Regions from separate parts of the uncultured Agrobacterium sp. genome, predicted to be linked through region 3. Evidence: riboswitches for the same ligand, from Rfam matches in the RefSeq annotation. Region 3 holds a riboswitch; each other region holds the start of a gene.

Region 1 (2,196 bases), on a different contig from region 3:
TCATGGCATTTCGCCGAATGGGTCGCTTTACGCGATTTCGGACAAGGTCGAGTTCGGGAAGAGCGCGATCTATCTTCTTCCGTCATCAGGTGGCGCGCCGACATTGATGACGCCGAACCTGCCCTCCTACTGGCATGGCTGGGCGCCGGATGGCAAAAGCTTCGCTTACTGCGGGATCAGAGATCAGATTTTCGATATTTATTCCATGGACATAGAAACCCGCAACGAGACGCGCCTGACCCATGGAGAGGGGCGAAACGACGGGCCGGATTATTCGCCGGACGGTCATTGGATATACTTCAACTCCAGCCGCACGGGACAAATGCAGATCTGGCGCGTAAGAGCAGATGGATCAGCCGTCGAGCGGATCACGAACAGCCCATATGGCGACTGGTTCCCCCATCCGTCTCCAAAGGGAGACAAGGTCGTCTTCATTTCCTATGACGGCGACGTCTTCGACCATCCGCGTGATCTCGATGTTCGCGTGCGACTGATGGATCCCGATGGTGGCAATGTCGAAACGCTCTTTGATCTTTTTGGCGGGCAGGGGACGATGAACTCTCCCAACTGGTCACCAGCTGGTGATGAGTTTGCCTATGTGCGATATTTCCCAGCCGAATAAATCTGCGGCGCTTGCCTTGGCGCCAACAATTGGACATACGGTTTTCGTCAGGTGCCTGCTTGAGCGGGAGAATCGGGAATGCGGTGCAAGACCGCAACGTGCCCAACGCTGTGAGGCGGATGACCGTCGCCATATGCCACTGAGCAATCTCGGGAAGGCGGCAACGGTCAGAAGAAGCCAAGTCAGAAGACCGGCCTGACACGATTGACCAGTCCGCGCGGACAGCGGCAGGTTGTGAGGAAGGAGGTCTGTGACGCAGTGCAATCTGCGTGCTCACGCGGTCCTTCCTGCATTGTTGGGGATTGACGATGCGACCTGATGCCACCCGGCGCGGCCTGAGGCCAGCTTTTGAATTTGCCGAAGACGACAAGGCTGCGGTCTACCGCGCTATCGAGACTCGCCGCGATGTCCGCAATGAGTTTTTATCCGATCCGCTACCGGATGAACTGATCGGAAAGCTGCTTGCTGCAGCCCACGCCGCGCCTTCGGTCGGCTTCATGCAGCCGTGGAATTTTACCCTCGTCACGAATGGTGAGATCAGACAGGCCGTGTGGCAGGCCTTCAGCCGTGCCAATGAGGAAGCGGCACAGATGTTTGCAGATGAAAAACAGTCGCTTTATCGCAGTCTGAAGCTGGAAGGAATCAGGAAGGCGCCGCTCTCCGTCTGCGTCACCTGCGATCCAACAAGAGGTGGCGATGTGGTGCTGGGGCGCACCCACAATCCTCATATGGATGTTTATTCCACGGTCTGCGCAGTCCAGAACCTCTGGCTGGCAGCACGTGCCGAGGGCGTCGGCGTTGGCTGGGTCAGCATCTTTCATGACGATGATATCCGAGAGATACTGGATATCCCGCATCACATTCAAATCGTGGCGTGGCTTTGCCTGGGATATGTTTCTGAACTCTACGCGGAGCCAGAGCTTGCGGTGAAGGGATGGCGCCAACGCCTGCCGTTAGACCAATTGGTATTCAAGAACCGGTGGGGCGAAAAATAGGTAGCAACTCTGCCGCGTGGGCTGCTTCTCAATAGTTGAAAAAAGGTCCTTGCCTGTCCTGCTGGCCGATGGCTTACTTTCTCTTTGTTTCGAGAGGGGATTTAACGATGCCGATTGAAAACTGGCTGGCCTTCGTGGCCGCATCCGCCGTCATGCTCGCCATTCCAGGGCCCACGATCCTCCTGGTCATCTCCTATGCGCTCGGACACGGCCGAAAGGCAAGCAGTGCCACGGTTGCTGGCGTAGCCCTTGGCGACTTCACCGCCATGACGGCCTCAATGCTGGGCCTCGGTGCGCTGCTGGCAACGTCTGCCGCGCTCTTCACGATCTTGAAGTGGGTGGGTGCTGCCTATCTTATCTATCTCGGTATCAAACTCTGGCGCGCGCCCGTCGCAGCTTCGTCTGACGGGGAGGGAAATGTGACAGGGCGCGAGCGTCCGATAAAAATATTTCTCCATACCTATATCGTGACGGCGCTGAACCCGAAGAGCATCATCTTCTTCGTCGCCTTCCTGCCGCAGTTCCTCTTGCCAAACCTGCCGTTCTGGCCGCAGGTGCTTATTTTCGAAGTTACTTTTC
Region 2 (2,196 bases), on a different contig from region 3:
GCAACACCGACGGCGCCTGTCGATGCCCCGGCGGAGATACCAAGAATGTATGGATCCGCCAGAGGATTGCGCAGGAGCGATTGCAGCACGACGCCCGAAACGGAAAGAGCTGCCCCACAACAGGCGGCGACCACGGCGCGGCTCAGGCGATAGTTCCAGATGATCCCTTCATCGATCGCATCCAATGGATAGCCAGCGTGCCAAAGACGATTGGCCACCGCCTTGGCGACAACCTCCATCGGCATGGAGGTTTCGCCGATTGAGGCTCCGAGCCACAGCGCCGCCAGAAGACACGCAGCTGCAATGATGGCAGCGCGGACATACAGCAAGGGACCGGGCATCCGTTTACTTCGCCAAGCCGAGTTGACCGATCTGGTCAGCCAGCACCTCAATCCCTTCGATCGTGCGGATCGTCGGGTTCATCGCCTGAGCGTCCATGACGACGATACGGTTATCCTTCACGGACGGCATGAGGCTCGTGACAGGATCTTGCTTCAGGAACTTCTCTTTTACGGCAATGTCGTCTGCCGGGTAGCGGCGGCGGTCCATGCTCGCGGCAACGATGATGGTCGGATTGGACTTGGCAATGGTCTCCCAGCCAACAGTTGGCCATTCTTCCTGGCTCTCGATGACATTTCTGATGCCAAGCGCCGACATGATATAGCCAGGCGCACCGTTCTTGCCCGCGACGTAGGGATCGATATCGCCTTCGGCGCTGGAGAACCAGAATACAGCAGATACCTTTCCGTTGGCGGAAACGATCTTCTTGCGCGCCGTCTCTTCGCGGCTTTTCAACTCGGCAATCAGTGCGTCGCCGCGATCCTTCACGTTGAAGATCTGCGAGAGTTCTCCGATTTCCTGGTAGATCTGCTCCATGGTGAAGACCGAGTGCCTGACGCCATCTCCGCCGCCAGCATTATCCTTGCCCGTGCAATCTGCAGGCGAGACGTAGACCGGAATGCCCAGTTCTTCGAACTGTTCGGGCTTGCCGACGACGCCCTCGGGGCCGACATGCCATTGGAATTGCGCGGTAACGAGATCGGGCTTTTTGCCAAGAACGCTTTCGAAACTCGGATCGTTATCGGCCAGACGCTCCACCTTGTCATTTGCCTCCTCATAGCCCTTGATCACCGGGCCAACCCAGACGGCAGTGCCGACAACCTTGTCTGCAAGCCCCAGACGATAGAGTATCTCCGTCGAACTCTGCCCTAAAGACACCGTGCGCTTGGGAGCATGGGTGAAGGTGACGTCCCTGCCGCAATTTTTCAACGTCAGTGGATAGCTGGTTTCCGCAGCCTCCGTTGCATTCGGCAAAAGAGATATAGCGGCAAGAACTGCGCCAAGAAATGCGCCTGTGAAATGAAGTGTCATGGTCCGATGGTCCCCGAAATCGTTGACGCTGCCCACACGCAAACGCCGTTATTGAGTGAAACACTCATTCGCCAACCACAGCCGTGGGACGATCGGAAACCGGGAAATAGACAGACGGATGTAAGCGCTGTTTGGCGCAGATAACAATCATGGCGTTTCCTCTCCAGGGCATCCCCGCCCGTGACTTTGGAATGAACAGACGACGGCAGGTCTCCTGGCTCACGGATGATCGTCTTGCCTGCCTTCCCACGATGAGATCGCAGTGGCCTGACGCAGGTGAATGCGCCACGAGTGCTCGACAATCCGCTTACAGTTGCGGGGGCAGCCACGGCATTGGAGACATCTCCGCACCGCGTTCCCTATTATTCCTCGCAATCTCTCGCTTGGAACCGTCGCAGGCAGATAGAACTATTTCCAGATATCCGTCAAGCGAATGTATGTAATATTATTACGTTTTAGTGCGATGGGATTTTGTCCACTCGAAATACAAAATGGCCGGAAACGGGTTTCCGGCCATCGAAGCGCTTCAAGTGAATGTCGCTGTTTATGGCAGCGTATAGGCGATGACATAGTCGCCGGGCTTGGTACCAACCGACCCATGACCGCCGGCAACCATGACGACATATTGCTTGCCGTCCTCAAGAGCGTAGGTCATGGGCGTCGCTTGCCCACCTGCCGGCAGCCGTGCCTCCCAAAGCTGCTTGCCGCTGGTTAGATCATAGGCACGCAGATAATTGTCGACGGCCGCACCGAGGAAAGCAACCCCGCCCTTGGTGATCATCGGGCCGCCGATACCCGGCACGCCGACCTTGAATGGAAGCGGCA
Region 3 (2,196 bases):
TGTGGAGGCTTCGGTCGGATGGAATTGTCATCCGCTCGATCTTCTTGCGCGCAGCATCGAGAAAAGCGTCCCGGTTTTCCAGGAAGTAAGCCCGGCACGTCTGCGCTGTCGGCGCCTCTTGCAGGAGCGCCTTGAAGGCAAGACGATGCATGGCGCAAAGCGCGCCATGACCGGGAACCGGAAAACGCAGGCAATCGAGCTCATCGCTCCAGTCGGCTGCGTTTCCCCCTGTGATCATCTTACTTTGCAGCTTCGAAACGCTTGAGGAACAGGCCACTCAACGAGCCGAGGATCAGCCAGAAGACGAAGCTGGTAACGGTGGCGAGAACGACGAAGCGGCGTTCCAGCGGCAGAGGTGCCAGCGCGTGTTCACCTGTAGGCGGCAACGGCGCACCGACGACATGCGGCGCAACAATCAGCACGACAGCAAGGATCACCGCCCAAGGCTCTGAACGGCGAAACGCAAGAAGCGCAATGCCACCGGCCGTGGCGGCCGCGGTTGCAATCCACCAGATCTGGCGCGCACCGAGATCGGCCGCCGGGCTTCCCGGCAGTTCCGGCGGCAGGCCGATCATCGGAGCCAACATCACGGTGGCAAAGCCCGCAAGCCCCCAGAAAAGCCCCTCGCGCCAGCCACCCTGAGCGCCGCGAAGCGAGATCAGGCCAGTGAGCACGAGCGCATAGCCGATGGCAGTCAGCACATTGGCGGCCACGGTGTAGGCGTTACGCTCGAACCCATCGGCGGGGGCCCAAGCTTCAGCGTCGTGGTGGTGATCGGCTGGTGTGGCGGCATCATGCGAATGGTCTGCTTCGCTGCCGGCACCCTCGAACGTTTCCGCCTGGAGAATGAGCGGCGTTGTGCCAACCGCTTGCATGGCACTGACGGCCAGTCCGGTAATCAGGCCGACGAGCACAGCGGTAAAAACGATATTCCTGAAAAACGACATCTCAGTTCCCCTCAATGGCAGGGGAAGGCATTGGCGTGGCGCGTATCATGCGCCGCATTATGCATGGCCTCGACATGCGAGAAGCCGACGAAACCGACGATAAACAGTCCGAGCGCTACAGCGGTCAGGGCTTGAAGGAGTTTCGAAGTCATTGAGGAAACGGCGCTCGACGCCGTGTTCTGTTGGATAGACATGGTGACCCTCTTTTTCAGCGGCGCGCTGTTTTCAGGCAGCCGGACGCACGCGTTCAACATTCACCACGGGGAAAGACAAACAGGGCTTTTCGGACGGATGATTCCTGCCCGAAAACCGTGCTCTTCCGGACACCCCGCCGGCATTGACGACACTTCGTGATGGCAGGTCTCCTGGCTCGCGGGTCGTAGCTTTGAAAACGCCTTCCCGATGCAAAAAACAGCATCAGTGGCTTTCGTTTTCAGGCTCGCCGCTCACAGTTGCGGGGGCAGCCACGAATGAGAGCGAAGCTCCTATCGTGTTCCCTTTTCACTTTCCGGCAGGACCGGAAAGACCATCACCTGTCTGTTATCAGTCAGAGGTTGTGTAGAGTCAATGCGAGAAGCGCCGCCTCCCGCATTCAGGATTTCAGCGCGCCGGAACTGCCTTGAGATAAGCGGCGATCGCATTGCGGTCATCGGTAGAAAGCTTCGCCATGTTTTGCTGCACCTTGACCATGGAGCCGCCGACACTGTCGAACTCCGGCGTGAAGCCGGTCTCGAGGTAGTTGGCGATATCTGCTGCCGTCCAGGAGCTGATGGCCTGCGAGCCGGGCGTGATATCGGGGATCGTTCCCTCGCCTTCCGGGTTGGGGCCGCCCGCCAGCCACTTGTCCTTGATCAACCCGCCAAGTGCCGTGCGTGGCGTATGGCATTCGCCGCAATGGCCTGGACCTTCCACCAGATACTGGCCGCGTGCGACATCGGCGCTGGCATTGTCATTGGCAAGCTGCACGCGCGGCGCACCCTTGTCAAAATAGAGGAACTTCCAGCCACCGAGAGCCAGTCGCATGTCGAGCGGGAATGGTAGATCGTGGGCAGGCGCATCATTGGTGCTGGTGGGCAACGTCTTCAGATAGCCGAAGAGGTCGTTGATGTCCTGCGCAGTCATGCGGGCGTAGGACGTATAAGGGAAGGAGGGATAGAGATGTTCGCCATTCTTTCCAACGCCTCTGGTCATGGCGTCACCGAATTCGGCCACTGTCCAGCTGCCGATACCGTGCTGAGGATCTGGCGAG
Region 4 (2,196 bases), on a different contig from region 3:
CGCGTCCATGTCATGCGACACCATGCCTTCGGCAAGTGCCGCACCATCGGCAACGGCAACGACCGCGTCGACGGTGACGCGACTCTTGATCGCCGGCCATTGGAAGGCCTGGACCAGTGGCTTGGGCAGCGCAAGACCGGAGGTCTCGATCAGGATATGATCGACCCGCGGTTGACGGCTCAGAATCTGCTCGATGGCCGGCTGAAAATCATCCGCGACTGTGCAGCAGATGCAGCCATTGGCAAGCTCGACGATGTTTTCTTCCGGGCAGCTTTCGATGCCGCAGCCCTTGAGGATGTCCCCATCGATGCCGACATCGCCGAACTCATTGACGATAATCGCCAGACGCTTGCCATCGAGCTTTTCCAAAAGGCCGCGCAGCAGCGTGGTTTTGCCGGCGCCCAGAAAGCCGGTGACGATGGTGCAGGGAACGCGCTCTAGCGTGGTCATGATGTCTCCTCGAGGAAATTCAAAGGGGGAATGCGCGCGACCATGCCGCGCTTCAAGCTGTCCGGACGCCCGCGCCAAGGCATCAGGCCATCGGTGGAACTTTCAAGCAGGCGCGCGCCGGTGATCAGATCATCGGCATGATCGGGCGTCAGCCCGCCGAAGACGTAAGACCAGCCATCGGCACTGCGCATCGCGGCACTGGCACCACGCTTGCAATTGGCAAGGCAGTTGACGCTGCGTACCTCGATATCGGCTTCCGCACCAAGCGCGATCGCCGCCTCTGCCAGCAGCGCGCCGGGGCGCGGCTCGGCATTCGGTTCTGCCTCACTACGGCAACTGCGGCAGACATAAACAACCAGACCGGGAGCTTTCTGCTTTTCGGTCGATCCTTCCGTCCGAGACGATGTCGCTGTAATATCCAAACCGAGCCCGCTTCCGCTGTTAAAACATGCAAGGGGTGCGGTGCCAAAGACGGAATGCGAGACAGCGCAAACCGATATTCGGCGGAACTGACTGACCGGAGCACCCCGCCCGGCAGACGTTTTTTCTGGAACGGCAGGTCTCCTGGCTTGCGGCTTGAATAGGCGCCCTTGCACCGCCTTCCCGGATCGAAATCCAGTGGCTTTACGGTGCGGGCTTGCCGCTTACAGTTGCGGGGGCAGCCACGGATTGACCCGAGAAGTGGGCGGAACCGTGTTCCCTCTTAGCTTTTCCCGTTGCCGGAAAAAGACCGTCAGTGCCTTACCTTTACGGGCAAGCTGGCTTGCGGTCAATGCGCGGATTCTTGAGCGATGCTCTCGGTGCCATTGCCGAGAAGGGCGTTTTGACTATAGTCGCCGCTTCCAAAACAGGCTCGGAAGGACGTGGACATCATGACACGCGAGATCAGCGACAGTGACGCCGCCCGCCACCGCGAGAAGATGGTGAACCGCAAGAGCGTGCAGGATGCGGAAGTGGCCGAGAAGACCATCGAGAAGGGTCTATTGATGGTCAATACCGGCCCTGGCAAGGGCAAGTCCACTGCAGCCTTCGGCCTTGCGCTGCGCATGCTCGGCACGGGCCGACGCGTTGGTATCGTCCAGTTCATCAAGGGCGCGTGGTCGACCGGTGAACAGCAGGCGCTGATGCTTTTTGGTGACCGGGTGGAATGGCGCACCATGGGCGAAGGTTTCACGTGGGACACTCAGGACCTGAAGCGCGATATCGCCGCGGCGACCAAGGCCTGGGAGGAAGCAAAGCTCCTGATGGCCGATGAGACGATCGGTCTTTTGGTTCTGGACGAATTGAATATCGCGCTTCGCTACGATTATCTGGATCTGACGGACGTTGTCGCCACTTTGCAGAGACGCCGTCCCGATCTGCACATCATCGTGACCGGGCGCAATGCCAAGCCGCCGCTGATCGAGGCAGCAGACATGGTGACGGAGATGACGCTGGTGAAGCATCACTTCAAGGCGGGCGTCAAAGCCCAGTCCGGCATCGAGTTCTGATCCATGGTCGCCAGATCCATCATGTTTCAGGGAACCGGCTCGGATGTCGGCAAGTCGCTGATGGTGGCGGGTCTGGCGCGTGCCTTTACCCGTCGCGGACTTTCGGTCCTGCCCTTCAAGCCGCAGAATATGTCCAACAATGCCGCGGTGACTGCGGATGGTGGCGAGATCGGTCGGGCGCAGGCCTTGCAGGCGCGGGCGGCAAATGTTCCGCTCTCGGTGCACATGAACCCGGTTCTTTTGAAGCCCCAGAGCG

What was found. Region 3 has a riboswitch for cobalamin ahead of QZ869_RS07825 (CbtB domain-containing protein). Riboswitches for the same ligand answer to the same signal wherever they lie in the genome.
Region 1: another riboswitch for cobalamin. It lies ahead of bluB (5,6-dimethylbenzimidazole synthase); the one in region 3 lies ahead of QZ869_RS07825 (CbtB domain-containing protein).
Region 2: another riboswitch for cobalamin. It lies ahead of QZ869_RS04685 (ABC transporter substrate-binding protein); the one in region 3 lies ahead of QZ869_RS07825 (CbtB domain-containing protein).
Region 4: another riboswitch for cobalamin. It lies ahead of QZ869_RS15625 (DUF1636 family protein); the one in region 3 lies ahead of QZ869_RS07825 (CbtB domain-containing protein).

What each region holds. Positions count from the first base shown of each region.
Region 1 is NZ_CAJYTV010000011.1:292,532-294,727, forward strand. It holds gene QZ869_RS09940 (TolB family protein) at 1-622, shown strand, start outside; cobalamin riboswitch at 655-836, shown strand; gene bluB (5,6-dimethylbenzimidazole synthase) at 931-1,617, shown strand; gene QZ869_RS09950 (LysE family translocator) at 1,725-2,196, shown strand, end outside.
Region 2 is NZ_CAJYTV010000006.1:25,405-27,600, forward strand. It holds gene QZ869_RS04680 (iron ABC transporter permease) at 1-341, opposite strand, end outside; partial or broken gene QZ869_RS04685 (ABC transporter substrate-binding protein) at 346-1,305, opposite strand; cobalamin riboswitch at 1,558-1,780, opposite strand; gene QZ869_RS04690 (glucose/quinate/shikimate family membrane-bound PQQ-dependent dehydrogenase) at 1,916-2,196, opposite strand, start outside.
Region 3 is NZ_CAJYTV010000009.1:123,592-125,787, reverse strand. It holds gene QZ869_RS07835 (hypothetical protein) at 1-238, opposite strand, end outside; gene QZ869_RS07830 (CbtA family protein) at 240-947, opposite strand; gene QZ869_RS07825 (CbtB domain-containing protein) at 959-1,141, opposite strand; cobalamin riboswitch at 1,285-1,493, opposite strand; gene QZ869_RS07820 (cytochrome c) at 1,548-2,196, opposite strand, start outside.
Region 4 is NZ_CAJYTV010000017.1:86,992-89,187, reverse strand. It holds gene cobW (cobalamin biosynthesis protein CobW) at 1-453, opposite strand, end outside; gene QZ869_RS15625 (DUF1636 family protein) at 447-872, opposite strand; cobalamin riboswitch at 987-1,200, opposite strand; gene cobO (cob(I)yrinic acid a,c-diamide adenosyltransferase) at 1,323-1,940, shown strand; gene QZ869_RS15615 (cobyric acid synthase) at 1,944-2,196, shown strand, end outside.